Hyphomicrobium denitrificans ATCC 51888: one gene and its partner. The protein of the gene in region 1 interacts with the protein of each later gene in a pairwise test. Links are inferred from orthologs where the notes say so. Each region holds a gene or a part of one and is shown on either strand. Other genes may lie near its edges.

Region 1 (5,897 bases):
TCCGTGGTTCTTCCATGTCCATGGCAGGCCTCCTCCAGGCGCATGCGCGGCCGTCGAACCCTCTTGCCCGAGACGGCCTCGGGCTTCAAAGCCGAGTGGTCCCTCTGGCTCAGGCGGCCTAAGCGAGACGCGCCTCACGCTCGGGCTCGACCGATTGAAGATCGGCGAAAACCGTTTCGCCCGCAACCGCTCGTTGGCCGACGCTCACAAGAGCGACCTTACCGGGTGGCAGATAAACATCCACACGCGAACCGAAGCGGATCAATCCGAATCGCTGTCCGGCCCCGATCACGTCGCCGATCTGCGAGAACGTCACGATCCGGCGCGCGACAAGCCCCGCAATCTGCACGACGCCGATTTCGCCCTCGGTCGGCGTCTCGATCACCAGAATACGCCGTTCATTGTCTTCACTCGCCTTATCGAGCGCCGCATTGAGAAATGCGCCCGGCACATAAAGCGAGCGCACGATGCGGCCCGCCACCGGCGAACGGTTGATGTGCACGTCGAAGACCGAAAGGAACGTCGAAATGCGCACGCGTTCTTCCGGACCCATCCCGAGTTCGGCGGGCGGCGTCACTTTCTCGATCGACGAAATCTTGCCGTCCGCCGCCGAGACGACGAGACCCGGCCGCAACGGCGTGACGCGCGCCGGATCGCGGAAGAAATAAACGACCCACGCTGTAATCGCGGCCGCGATCCATCCGAGCGGCGGATAGATCAGGAAGAAGATCAAAGTAACCACCGCGCCGATGGCGATGAACTTGTGCCCGTCCGGATGCACCGGCGCGAACGATTCAAAGATGGTATCGAGAAGTCCGTGGTTTCCAGACACGTTTGCCTCCTGGCGCGCGATGAACTGCGAAAATCGCGCGGGATTACGAGATTGGCACGGCAACGAAGCGAAGATCGCCCTTGCCGTCTTCGACGCGGAATAGCACGGCCTTGCGTCCGGCCTTCCTGACCTTATCGACGCTCGCCGCGACGTCGCCCGGATCGCTCACCGCTTCCTGCGCCGCCTCGACGATCACATCGCCGGCTTTGATGCCCTTTTTCGCTGCCGCGCTTTGCGGATCGATGCTTTCGACGACCACGCCTTTGATCTTGTCATCGAGTCCGTACTTGCGCCGGAGTTCCGACGTCAGCGCCGAAAGCTTGAGCCCGATGATCGACGATCCCGGCGCCGGGCTCTCGCTGCCCTGCTCTTTCAGATCGCTGTCGGTGTCGTCGCCGTCATCAAGGCGCCCGACCGTCACTTGCAGCGTCTTGCGCTCGCCTTTGCGCAGAAGCTCGACATCCGCGGCTTTGCCGATCGGCGCCTGCGCCACGATCCTCGGCAGGCCGCGCATCGAAGTCACGTCCTTGTTGTCGAACTTCAGAATGACGTCGCCGGCTTCGAGGCCTGCTTTCGCCGCCGGGCTCTCGGGCGTCACGGCCGCGATCAACGCGCCGCTGTTTTCCGGCACGCCGAGCGTCTCGGCGATGTCGTCCGTCACCGTCTGAATCTTCACACCAAGCCAGCCGCGCCGGACTTCACCGAATTGCTTCAGCTGATCGACGACGTTCGCGACCGTGTCCGAAGGCACGGCAAAGCCGATGCCGATCGAGCCGCCGGTCGGCGATATGATGGCCGTATTCACGCCGATCACTTCGCCGTCCATGTTGAACAGCGGCCCGCCCGAGTTGCCCTTGTTGATCGCAGCATCGGTCTGCAGATAATCGTCGTAAGGCCCGGAATTGATGTCGCGGCTCTTCGCCGAGATGATGCCCAGCGAAACCGAGCCCCCGAGCCCGAACGGATTGCCGATCGCCATCACCCAGTCGCCGACTTCGAGCGTGGCCGACGGCCCGAACTTGACGTCCTTGAGCGGCTTCTTCGGCGTGACCTTGAGCAGCGCGAGATCGGCCTTCGTATCGCGGCCGAGCACCTTGTCGACCTTCAGCTTCGAGCCATCGTGAAAATTGATCTCGATCTCTTCGGCGCCTTCGATCACGTGGTTATTGGTGACGATCAGGCCTTCGTTGCCGTCGATCACGAAGCCGGAGCCGAGCGACGAAATCTTGCGATCCGAATTGGGAACGCCGCCGCGCTTGTTGAAGAAGTCGTCGAAGAAGTCCTCGAACGGCGCGCCCTTCGGCACCTTCGGCAGCGGCACGCCGCTCGGTCCCTTGACGGTCTGCGAGGTGGAGATGTTGACGACGGCGTCGACGAGCTTCTTCGCGACCGGCGCAACCGACGCCGGGCCGTTCTGGAACGCCTGCGCCGGACACGAAAACAGCGCCATCGTCATGATCGCGCTGAGCAGCAGCCGAGGCATAAGCACGGATATTTTTCCGGTCATCGCAGAACTCCAGTGTCCGACCCCACGCGACGCTCGGCGGGACCTATGGGGCTTCAGTGGCGCAAGATCGCAGCATCAAAGTGACGATCGTAGCATATAGCCGGGATGGGGGGACAAGTCGGCTTCCGACCTTATCCTCGGACGAGCCAGACGAGAAAAACTCCAAACGCGACGGCCACGAGAGCTCCGGCCTGAATCGGGCCGTTTCCCCGGCTGGCGATGTCCGTGACGACACGCCGCGCAGCATCCGGGGCGACCGCCCAGAGTAGCCCTTCAAGAACAAGGGCTACTCCGAGGCCGGTCAGAAGATCGTTCATCGCTCAGGCGTGACCGTGACGGAAGGCGCCGGAGCCCGTTTCACGCCACCGTTCGGATCTTCGAAGTAGCGGAAGAAGTCGCTGCTCGGCGACAGAAGCAAACGCGTGTCGCTCGGCTTGATCGCCGTCGTGTACGCCTGCATCGAACGGTAGAACTGGAAGAAGTCCGGGTCCTTTCCGAACGCGTCCGCGAAGATGCGGCTGCGCTGAGCTTCGCCGTCACCGCGAATTTCGTCCGACTTCTGCGTCGCCGTCGCCTTGATGATCGTCACCGCCTTGTCGGCGTTGGCGCGAATGCGGTTGCTCTCGGCTTCACCCTGCGCCCGAAGCTCCGTTGCCTCACGAACGCGGTCGGCGCGCATGCGATCGTAGACCTTGACGAGGTTCACCTTCGGCAGATCGGCGCGCTTGAGACGCACGTCGACGACTTCAAGTCCGTAATCGCGGCCTTCTTTGTTCACCTGCGCCGCGATCTCCTTCATCAGCGACTCGCGCTTGTCCTTGACGATCTCCTGCAGCGTCGCAGAACCGAGCACGCGCCGGATTTCAGATTCGATCAGCGGTCCGACGACTTCACGCACGCGCTCTTCGTTGCGCACGTTCTGATAGAACTTGAGCGGGTCCGTGATGCGGTAACGCGCATAGGCGTCGACGATCAAGCGCTGCTGATCCGCCGCCGTGACTTCCTGCTCCGTCGTATCGAGATCGAGAATACGCTTGTCGAATTTCTCGACCGTATCGATGAACGGAACTTTCCACTTCAGTCCGGGCGTCTCGATGATCTGCTGCGTTTTACCGAAGCGCAGCACCATCGCCTGCTCGTTCTGATGCACGATGAATGCCGAGGCATAGAGACCCGCAGCCGCGAGGCCCAATACCGTAAGAATGAAAGCGAAGAATGCGCGCATATTATTTCGATCCTTCGGACGTTTCACGCTTCTGCAGCTGATCTAGCGGCAGGTAAGGCACGACGCCCTGGCCACTCTTCTGGTCGATGATGATCTTGTCGGCGCCCTCGAGCACGCGCTCCTGCATTTCGAGATACAAGCGCTGCCGCGTGACGTCCGGCGCCTTCTTGTATTCGTCGTAGACCTTGAGGAAGCGCGCCGCCTGACCGGTTGCCTCGGCGACGGTCTGGTCGCGATAGCCTTCGGCCGCGGCTACGATGCGATCGGCATCGCCTCGCGCTCTCGGCGTAACCTGGTCGGCGTAGGTTTGCGCCTGCTTGACCAGCGTTTCTCTCTCTTGCGCGGCCGCCGCAACCTCGCGGAACGAGCCGATGACTTCTTCCGGCGGATCGACTTCCTTGAGCTGGATCTGGTCGATCTTGATGCCCGCCCGATAATAATCGAGCGTCTTCTGCATCAGCTTTTGCACGTCTTCCTGAATTTGCTGCCGCCCACCTGTCAGAAGCGGCTGCAATGCCGACTGGCCGACCACTTCACGCATCGCGCTTTCGGCAACCTCACGCACCGTCGTCTCCGGCTGCGCGATATTGAATAGGAACTGCTGGACGCCGGTATCGCCATTTTCGCTCTTGTCCGGGCTGATGCGCCAGAACACGACGAAGCGGACATCGACGACGCTGCCGTCGCCGGTCAGCATCAGGCCGCTGTCGCGCGCTCCGAGGGTACTACGGGCGCTGCCGACTTCGATCGTCCGCTGCTGCGTGACTTTCGGCAGCCGCACTTCTTCGATTGGATACGGCAAACGCCAATGTAGACCTGGCGTATCCCAACGGTTGTATTCGCCAAAGCGCAGAACGATGCCCTGCTCGTCGGGATTCACGCGATAGAAGAAGCCGTAGAACGTTGCGCCGGCGAGAAGCAGAAGCCCGACGAGGAAAATAAACGTCTTCGGAACGCCGCCGCCGATGCCGCCCGAGCCATTGCCTCCGGCGCCGCCACCGCCGCCGCGCATGACACGGCGCATGCGGTCCTGGCCACGACGCAAAATCTCATCGAGATCCGGCGGCTCCTTGCCGCCGCCACCGCCAGAGCCCCAAGGCCCTTGCCCCCACGGACCGCCGCCGCCGCCGCCACCACCGCTGCCTTTTCCGCCGCCTTGATTACTCCAGGGCATAAATCAGGGCCTCTCTCGCATCTGAGCTGAAATTGAAGTGACGCATCCGCCTTCCGGCTCCTCGGTGCGGCGTCGGTCGGAAGACGACATTGAGACGTGCACGGTGAAAGCCTCGGGGACGCAAAAGAAAACAAGGTTCGGGGGAGCTTATAAGGTACGGTTCCCTCGATCGCAAATTCCCAACCCCTTGGATTATCGGAATTTGGGGCGTCGCGGCGGCGCTTCAAGGGTTTGAGACGCCGGCTCGCGCACTCTTTTACCTGCGTTCGTAAACGCTGAGCGTCGACGCAAACTCGTCGCGCGGCCCTTGCGGCAAGGCTTCTTTCGCCACTTCCTGCCAAACGGCGTCGTCAAGCGGCGGAAAATACCTGTCGCCTTCCACGCTCACATGAACGCGCGTCAGATAGATGCGATCTGCAACCGGCAGCGTGGCATCGAACACCGCGACGCCGCCGATAACCATGATCTCATCGGCCCCGCGCGTGGTCGCCAGGATGCGCGCCAGCGTCAGCGCTTCGGTGACGTTTTCGCAGGTCGAAACGTCGGCCGCATCGAACGCCGGATCGCGCGTCACGACGATGTTGTCACGGCCGTCGAGCGCCTTGCCGATCGACTGGAACGTCCGCCGCCCCATGATCATGGGCTTGCCCATCGTCAGCTTGCGGAACAGCTTGAGATCGGACGAGAGCCGCCACGGCAGCGCGCCGTCACGGCCGATGACGCCGTTTTCCGAAACGGCGACGACCAGGGAAATAGGTAAGTCATTCATCCCCGACCGATAGCAACGGCAGACACGAGAATCAAATCCTACGTCGTAGCCTGCCAATGCGCCGAATCGGTTCATCAACACCGACTAGCAAGCCATTAAACGGCGCAATTCCCGATTCAACTGTTTGCCGAATGTGGGAAACCCTACGGCTATTTCAGCAGCAACATTGCGACAGACCGAGAATCGCTCATCAATGTGCTCAAATCATAAAGATTGGGGGAATTCGTGAAATCCACGCCATTGGGCATCGCAATTTTCGCTTTGTTCGTTTCCGCCTGCGCAAAATCGCCGGATAGCATTGCACCGGCATACATAAGCGAAGTCGGCTATCAGAATTGGAGCTGCCCTCAGCTGGCGGAAGAAAGCAACCGCCTTTCTGCAGCGCTATCT
Region 2 (7,944 bases), 2.2 Mb from region 1 along the record:
CGTGAGCTTCATCATCGGGCTCGCGCTTGTGGCTTCGGGCCTGACGTCGATCGCAACGCAATCCAAAATTTTCGCCACCATCCTTGCGGATATCGCGGGCCTCGAACAGCTTTCACCGACATTCATCGCCATCGGATTTCTTCTCATTCTCGGCGGCATCGTCTTTCGCGGCATCCGCGAGAGCATGTGGGTCAACGTGGTTTGCACGCTGATGGAAGTCGGCGGTTTGCTGCTCGTGATTGCATCCGGCATTTCCTACTGGGGCAGCGTCGACTACTTCCAGACGCCGCCGGAACGCGCGGATACGGCCTTCGGCGTGATCGTACTGCAGGCGTCGGTGTTGACGTTCTTCGCGTTCATCGGATTCGAGGATGCGATCAACGTCGCGGAGGAATGCAAAGATCCGGAGCGGACTATTCCGCGCGGTCTGATCATCGCGACCTTTACGGCGGCGCTGCTCTACATAGCGGTCGCGGTCACTGCCGTGTCGGTTGTCCCGTGGCATGAGCTGGCGACGACATCGAGCCCGCTGACTGAAGTCATGCGCCGCAGCGCGCCGGGAATTCCGCCAGGCATCATGACATTCATTGCGCTGTTCTCGGTCGCGAACACTGCGCTCGTGAATTACGTCACGGCCTCGCGCCTGATCTACGGCATGTCCGGACAAGGATTGCTGCCGAATCATTTCGGGCGGCTCCACGCGAAGCAACGCACGCCGCATATCGCCGTGCTGGCGCTGCTTGCGGTGTCCCTGCTGCTGGTGATTGCGGGCGGCATCGCCGACCTTGCTGCGGCGACCGTCTTGCTGCTTCTTGTGGTGTTCATCGCCGTCAATGCTTCGCTCGTTACGCTCAAGCGCCGCGCCGACGAAAAGCCGGGCCAGTTCGAAATACCGGTGATCCTGCCGCTTGCGGGAATTGCCGTTTGCACGGGTCTGCTTTTGACGCGACTGGCAAGCAGCGACTGGCGCGCGCCCGCTCTCGCAGGCGCGCTGATCGCCCTGATCCTCGCGCTTTACGCAGTGCTTCGGATGGGAAAATCGGACGTCCGGTGAGCCTTCATTGCGCCTTGGAGTCGTTGCGCAGGCGGGCATTTTCCGTTTCGAGATCGGCGATCCGCGTTTGCAGCCGTCCAATCGCGCCTGCCACTTCGTCAAATGGCAGCATCCGCGGAATATGCTGCGGGCAGTTCTGATCCCAGGCTTCGATCGTGAAGACGATCACGCGTTCCGGCCGCGCGCGATATGTCGGATCGCTCAGCTTCGACAGCAGCTCGTCATCGCCTTCGATCACCTTCGCCGTACCCCAGAGCTTTACGCGCCGCTGATGCACGTAATCCATGATGAATATGTAGGCTTTCGGATTCTCGGCGAGATTGCCGATCGTGATGTACTGCCGGTTTCCAACATAATCAGCGAACGCCAGCCTCTTGTCGTCGAGGATCTTGAGAAACCCCGCGGGCCCGCCGCGATGCTGGATGTAAGGCTGGCCGTCGGCGCTCGCCGTTGCAAGGTAGAAGGAGCGCGCATCGGCGATGAATGCGGTGAGGTCCGGCGTGACGGTGCTCGGCCAGCCCCTCGTACGTTCCATCCGCTCGTATTGAAGACGCGAACCGCGCTTTGACTGTTCGGCCTTGACGGACGGTGTGAATGCGATGTCGGAAGCAATTTGCATCAGAGCCAATCTCCCGCGCTTGATCCCTCGGTTAATCCAACCCCTTTTCGGTGCCCGCCGTACAGGCGCGCCAGACCTCGATCGCCTGCTTCGTTTCCTTGACGTCGTGAACGCGCACGATCTGCACGCCCGATCCGACACCCGCGATGGCCGTCGCCAGCGATCCCGACACGCGATCCTTCGCGTCATCGACGTTGCAGAGCTGGCCGATCATTTTCTTGCGGCTCGCACCGAGAAGGATCGGCACGCCGAGACCGTGATAGAGCGACAGCCCCGCCATCACCGCGACGTTGTGATGAAGGTGCTTGCCGAAGCCGATGCCGGGATCAACGACGATTTTCGATTTCGGGATTCCGGCGGCGACACAGGCCTGCACGCGGCTTTCGAGGTAATCGAATACGTCGAGGACGACATCGTCATACTGCGGATTGTCGTTCATCGTTTTCGGATCGCCCTGCGCGTGCATGATGACGACGGGCAGCTCGGTTTCAGCCGCGACGGCGAGCGAGTCCGGATCATGCGTGAACGCCGAGACGTCATTCAGAATGTCGGCCCCGGCAGCGGCGGCGCGGCGCATCACCTCGGCCTTGCGCGTATCGATTGAGATCACGGCGTCGGTGCGGGCGCGCAGGCCTTCGATGACCGGGAGGACGCGACGCAGTTCCTCGTCGAGTGCAACAGCGTCCGACTGCGGGCGCGTGCTCTCGCCGCCGATATCGAGGATGTCGGCGCCTTCGGCGACGAGCTGAAGACCGTGCGCGATTGCCTTCTCGGCGTCGAGGTTTTCGCCGCCGTCGGAGAAGCTGTCCGGCGTGACGTTGACGATGCCCATGATGCGGGGCCGGTCGAGCGACAATCCGGCGATGCGTGGACGCTGCGTGGATAGTTCCTCGAGGATGTCGGCTGCCGCCAGAGCCTCGCGGCCCCAGTCGCCGCTGAACGCATCGCCGAGGACGATCGTGCGCCGCTTCGTTTCCGGCGTCGCGCGCGTCAAGACATCCAGCGCGGCGAACGACAAGCGCCCGCCTGCGAGCGGCAATCCGCGCCATTCCGGGATATCGGGCTCGTCGATGGCGCGGCGTCGGCTCCTGTCCCAGAAGATCGCAGTCGGCTGGAGGTAAATCGAGCGTTTCATTCGGCGTCCGTGTCCATCGCTGTGCAGGTGTTCTTACGAGAAAAGTTTCAAACGTGCGCCTGGATTTTCACGCCGCGCCGTCGAAGGGGGGGCGGAGATGCGCGAGCCGTTGGACGAGTTGACGTTGGTCGCTGATGGGGTCGGTCAGGCCGTTGATATTCCGCCTGGCTCTCCACCCCACCCCTGACCCCTCCCCGTCAAGGGGAGGGGAATTAGAGCGGAGCTTCGTCGGCGTCTTCACTCGGACTGATGGCTCTGTTGGAGGTCGGCAAACAAAACGGCCGCGAGCGGGTCGCGGCCGTTTGATCGTGGATCGTGCGTTTGAGCGGAGGCTCAACCTTGCGGCTGGGGTTCCGGCCCGATGTCGATGCCGCCCGATGGCTCGCTGCGCGGACGGGGCGGTTGACGCCCGGCCGAGGGCACTGCCGATCCTGCCGAACCCTTCGTGCCATCGTCGTCATCGCGACGGGCGATCTTCTCGCCGCGCATGATCGCCTGGCACTCTTCGCCGGTGATCGTCTCGTATTCCATGAGCGCCTGCGCCATGGTTTCGAGTTCGGCCTTGTGCTTCGTCAGCACTTCCCAGGCGATGCTCTGCCCGGTGGTGACGATGCGACGGGTTTCCTCGTCGATGAGCTTGGCGGTTTCCTCGCTCATGTTCTTCTGCTGCGTGATCGAATGCCCGAGGAAGACTTCCTGCGAGTTCTCCGAGTACAGCAGCGGACCGAGCTTGTCGCTCATACCCCATTCCGTGACCATGCGCTTGGCGATCCCGGTCGCCTGGCTGATGTCGCTCGACGCGCCGGTGTTCAAGTGCTCGCGACCGTAGATGATCTGCTCGGCGACGCGGCCACCGAAGGCCATCGCGATTTTGCCTTCGCACCACTGCTTCGAATAGCTGAGGCGATCGCGCTCGGGCAAACTCATCGTCACGCCCAGCGCACGGCCGCGCGGTACGATCGTCACCTTGTGCAGCGGATCGTTGCCCGGCACGACGAGGTTGACGATGGCATGGCCCGCTTCGTGATAGGCGGTCGCAAGCTTTTCTTCCTGCGTCATGGCCATGGTCTTGCGCTCAGCGCCCATCATGACCTTGTCTTTGGAATCCTCGAACTCGGCCTGCGTCACGAGCCGCTTGTTGCGGCGAGCGGCAAGCAGCGCTGCCTCGTTGACGAGGTTCGCGAGATCGGCGCCCGAGAAGCCCGGCGTACCGCGCGCGATGACCTTCGGATCGACGTCGGGTGCCAGCGGCACTTTCTTCATATGCACGCGGAGGATCTTTTCGCGTCCGTTGACGTCCGGATTCGGCACCATGATCTGGCGGTCGAAACGGCCGGGACGCAGCAACGCGGGATCGAGCACGTCGGGGCGGTTGGTCGCCGCGATGATGATGATGCCTTCGTTGGCTTCGAAGCCGTCCATCTCGACGAGCAACTGATTGAGCGTTTGCTCACGCTCGTCGTTGCCGCCGCCGAGACCGGCGCCGCGATGGCGGCCGACGGCGTCGATTTCGTCGATGAAGATGATGCAGGGCGCGTTCTTCTTCGCCTGCTCGAACATGTCGCGGACACGGCTCGCGCCGACACCGACGAACATTTCGACGAAGTCGGAGCCCGAGATCGTGAAGAACGGCACGTTGGCTTCGCCGGCAACGGCGCGCGCGATCAGCGTCTTACCGGTGCCGGGAGGGCCGACGAGCAGACAGCCGCGCGGAATGCGTCCGCCGAGGCGCTGGAACTTCTGCGGATCGCGAAGGAACTCGACGATCTCCTCGAGATCGGATTTCGCCTCATCGACGCCGGCGACGTCATCGAACGTGACGCGGCCGTGGCGCTCGGTCAGGAGTTTCGCGCGCGATTTGCCGAAGCCCATCGCACGCCCGGAGCCGGACTGCATCTGTCGCATGAAAAAGATCCAGACGCCGATCAGAAGCAGCATCGGGAACCAACTCAGCAGAATGCTCGTGATCGACTGCACTTCATCCTCTGCAGGCCGCGCTTTGAACTTCACACCCTTCTCACGCAGGCGGGTCACGAGATTCGGGTCTTCAGGAGCGTACGTCGCGAATGCGGCTTCGCTGCCAGACGCATCGCGCTTCGTGCCGGTGATACGATTACCTGCCAGAACCGCTTCCGACACAGTACCCTTATCGACAGCGTCAAGAAATTCCGAATATTGAATCTCGTTTGAATGCCTGGACTGGCTCGGGTTGCTAACCAGGTTGTATAACGCGAGCAGCAGGACGAGCAGCGCCGCCCAGATCGCAAGCTTCTGATAATTAGGGTTCATTTGGTTCCCTGTTTAGGCCAGTGACGCGGCCAGCGTTCTGGGCTCCGGCTGAGCATGGGGCCGGGTTCCCGCTTAACATAAGAGGCTCGACACATCCGCACAAGTTCGGCCTACAGCCTGCCGATAAATCCTTAACAAGCAGCCGCGGCTGCCAATGCCTTGAGTTGGCAGCCCGTCTCCTCAAGCGACGCCTGCGATGCGACGGCGAAGGGGGCGAGCGACGGCACCGCGACCAAATCGTCACCCTGCCAGAACGACGGCAGCGCATGTGCCGCCCGCGACGGCGGCCGATATTTAGCGGCGAGACGGCCCGCAATCCTCGCGTAATTCTCCGCGCCGAGCGGACGTACTTTTACCGCCCCGATCGCGTCCGCCGCACGCTGGACAATGAACCTGCGATCCCACGTCCGGCTCTCACCTGGAGATAGAATAAGGTCAGACTGCGTGAGCCGCCCCGCCTCGCGCCAGACGCGGACGAAACGGCTGCCGCTGGAGACCATCACGCCGCCGAGCGTTGCAGTACTTTTGTCTTCCGCCTGAAGTCGAGCCGTGAGGTCTTCGATTTCGACAAGGTCGGGTCGTTCGCTGGCGCCTCCGTAACGTGCGATGAGGCTCCCGAGAAGGCGCTGGCGGAGCAACGCGGGACCGGCGCGGAAGGCGTTGCGGTCGAAGGCGGCGAAGACTTCGTTTCCGAACGAGAGCGCGAGAGTCGCGGCGAAGCATTCGTCGGCGTAACGCAACGCGGCCTCCGCCTCACCGAGACGCCGTGCGGATGTTGCCAACGCCGCAGGCGAAATTCCGGCCGCATCGAGATCGGAGAGCGCACTTCGCATGCGCGCGCGCTCATAGCGATGATCCGAGTTGCTCGGATCATCGACACTCGATAGCCCGCGTGCTTCGAGCGTTGCGATGAGGCGGGATTTGGCGAACGCCAGCAGCGGCCGCACGAGGCTGACGGTCGAGCCTTCGTGCAACACGCGTTCGGCCGGCATTCCGGCGAGCCCGTTGACGCCGGCTCCGCGTGCGAGGCGCATGGCGAACGTCTCGGCCTGATCGCCTTGATGATGCGCGGTGACGACGGCGACATCGCTCGCGCTCAGCGCGCGTGCATGATCATCGAGCAGCCGGTAACGTGCGCGGCGTGCGGCGTCGGGAATGCCGCGCGACGGCTTCTCGCCCGTCCAAGGCAATGTGACGTGCGGCAGTCCTAATCGCTGCGCTTCGCTTGCGACGAACTCGGCTTCGCGCGGAGATTCGGGACGCAGTCCGTGATCGACCGTTGCGACGGAGAGCGATGGCGGAGCGCCGTTTCGGCGTTGACGCCATTCGGAGGCCAGCACGAGCAGAGCCATGCTATCCGGTCCGCCCGAAACTGCGAGGACGACGTGCTCAAACTTCGCGAGCGGCTCGAACGCGGCGTCCGCTTCGTCTGGTGTGATCGGCAGATGTGAGCCGCGCGACATCGCTCTTCACCGCCAGCTACGCGTTACTGGCACCCGACGCGCTGACGTTCGCTCTGTGCGCGCGTCTTGACGCTCTTGGGAGCCGTCGGAAACTTGGTCGCCAACTCAGCGAACGAGGAGCACGCCGCATCTTTCTGACCAAGACGATCGAGCGACATCGCGAGTTTCAGCAAGCTGTCGGGGGCCTTCGCGCCTTGCGCGTACGTTTGATAGCCCTTCAAGAATGCGCTTGCGGCAGCCTTGTATTGCCCGCGGACGAAATGCGTTTCGCCGAGCCAGTATTGCGCGTTGCCGGAAAGCGAGTCGTTCGGAAACTTCTTCAAGAACTCAGTGAACGACGTTTCCGCCGCGCCGTAATCGCGCTGCAAGAGATAGCCGTAAGCCTGCTCATAGAGCTGTTTCGGATCGTTGCTCGACTCACTGGCCGGAGCCAACGCCGCCGTTGCGACCGATGCCGGCGGCGCTTCCGCGGCCGGGTTTCCAGCGGCCGGAGCAGCGTTCGGCGAATGCGCGCTATCGCTGCTGAGCAAACCGCCGATCGCGTCCTCGCCCGCGGCGACCGTCGTCGAGCCGAATCCGGGGCTTGGCTCGCCATCGTGTGCTTGCGGGTAGGTTCCGTCAGCAGCCGACGCAGTGGCCGAGGATGGCGGGATGTCGGACCGGCGCGGCGTACCGCCGAGGCTGCGAACCTGATCGGAAAGCTGCTGGACCTGAGCGGTCAGCGCGCGGATCTGAGTCTCGAGACTTTCGATGCGCGCCGCATCGCCGTCGCCTCCGGCTGTCGAAGCCGGAAATGGCGCGGGCGCGGAGCCACCGCTCTTCGCCAACGTCTCGAGCGTGCCGACGACGACCTGCATATCGACGAGTTGTTCTTCGAGCGACTGAACGCGCGTCTGCAGCCCGCTGTCAGCCGCCTTCGGCGCTTTATCCTTGGACTGAGCAAGCGCAGGCGTCGCCGCGACAAGCAACGCGACTGCCGCCACAGGAATTCCGAACCGAACTGGAATCAGTTTGCGCTTAGCCATGCCCTGGCCCTGCTCCGTATGATTCTATCAAAGCTACTCGTTTCGATATCGGCGCCGAGTCTAGCACAGCTATCGCGTATCGACCTGTCTCGTGCGCCCGATATTGGGCAAAATCAAATGAAGAGTCATGAGCTTCCCCGCCCATGCGGCAATCGCGGCGAAGCCAAGACGGCTTATTGCGCCACTTGGCCCGTCTCGGCGGGGCGGCCCGACAATCCTCTAGGCGGCCGCGTTGTGGACGATTGCATGCTCGATCTTATCGGATCCTGATCGCGAAGATCATTAATGAAAACTTCGGCGTTGCGATTCTGCGCCCGGCACATCGACGTCGAGCAGACCGCAACCTTGTCGTCGTTGCC

The links. The genes of interacting proteins can lie anywhere in the genome.
Region 2: the proteins of hflK (region 1) and ftsH interact in binary tests that used the Escherichia coli proteins (3 or more experiments, as listed by UniProt). The link is inferred for Hyphomicrobium denitrificans ATCC 51888 from one-to-one orthologs.

The regions. Positions count from the first base shown.
Region 1 is NC_014313.1:280,013-285,909, reverse strand. What follows is about bases 2,653-5,617. They hold hflK (FtsH protease activity modulator HflK), read right to left. Parts: upstream 4,739-5,617; coding sequence 3,566-4,738; downstream 2,653-3,565. Other genes in these bases: HDEN_RS01300 (dihydrofolate reductase), read right to left, coding at 4,995-5,507; hflC (protease modulator HflC), read right to left, coding at 2,653-3,564; HDEN_RS01315 (DUF2065 domain-containing protein), read right to left, coding at 2,653-2,656. In the rest of the region: pssA (CDP-diacylglycerol--serine O-phosphatidyltransferase), read right to left, coding at 1-22; HDEN_RS01325 (phosphatidylserine decarboxylase), read right to left, coding at 119-832; HDEN_RS01320 (Do family serine endopeptidase), read right to left, coding at 876-2,339; more of HDEN_RS01315, read right to left, coding at 2,471-2,652; HDEN_RS17890 (hypothetical protein), read left to right, coding at 5,733-5,897.
Region 2 is NC_014313.1:2,473,919-2,481,862, forward strand. What follows is about bases 2,620-5,576. They hold ftsH (ATP-dependent zinc metalloprotease FtsH), read right to left. Parts: upstream 5,098-5,576; coding sequence 3,142-5,097; downstream 2,620-3,141. Other genes in these bases: folP (dihydropteroate synthase), read right to left, coding at 2,620-2,808; tilS (tRNA lysidine(34) synthetase TilS), read right to left, coding at 5,229-5,576. In the rest of the region: HDEN_RS11915 (APC family permease), read left to right, coding at 1-1,054; HDEN_RS11920 (pyridoxamine 5'-phosphate oxidase family protein), read right to left, coding at 1,059-1,673; more of folP, read right to left, coding at 1,705-2,619; more of tilS, read right to left, coding at 5,577-6,560; tol-pal system protein YbgF, read right to left, coding at 6,584-7,585; HDEN_RS11945 (OmpA family protein), read right to left, coding at 7,759-7,944. UniProt on the Escherichia coli protein: Acts as a processive, ATP-dependent zinc metallopeptidase for both cytoplasmic and membrane proteins. Plays a role in the quality control of integral membrane proteins.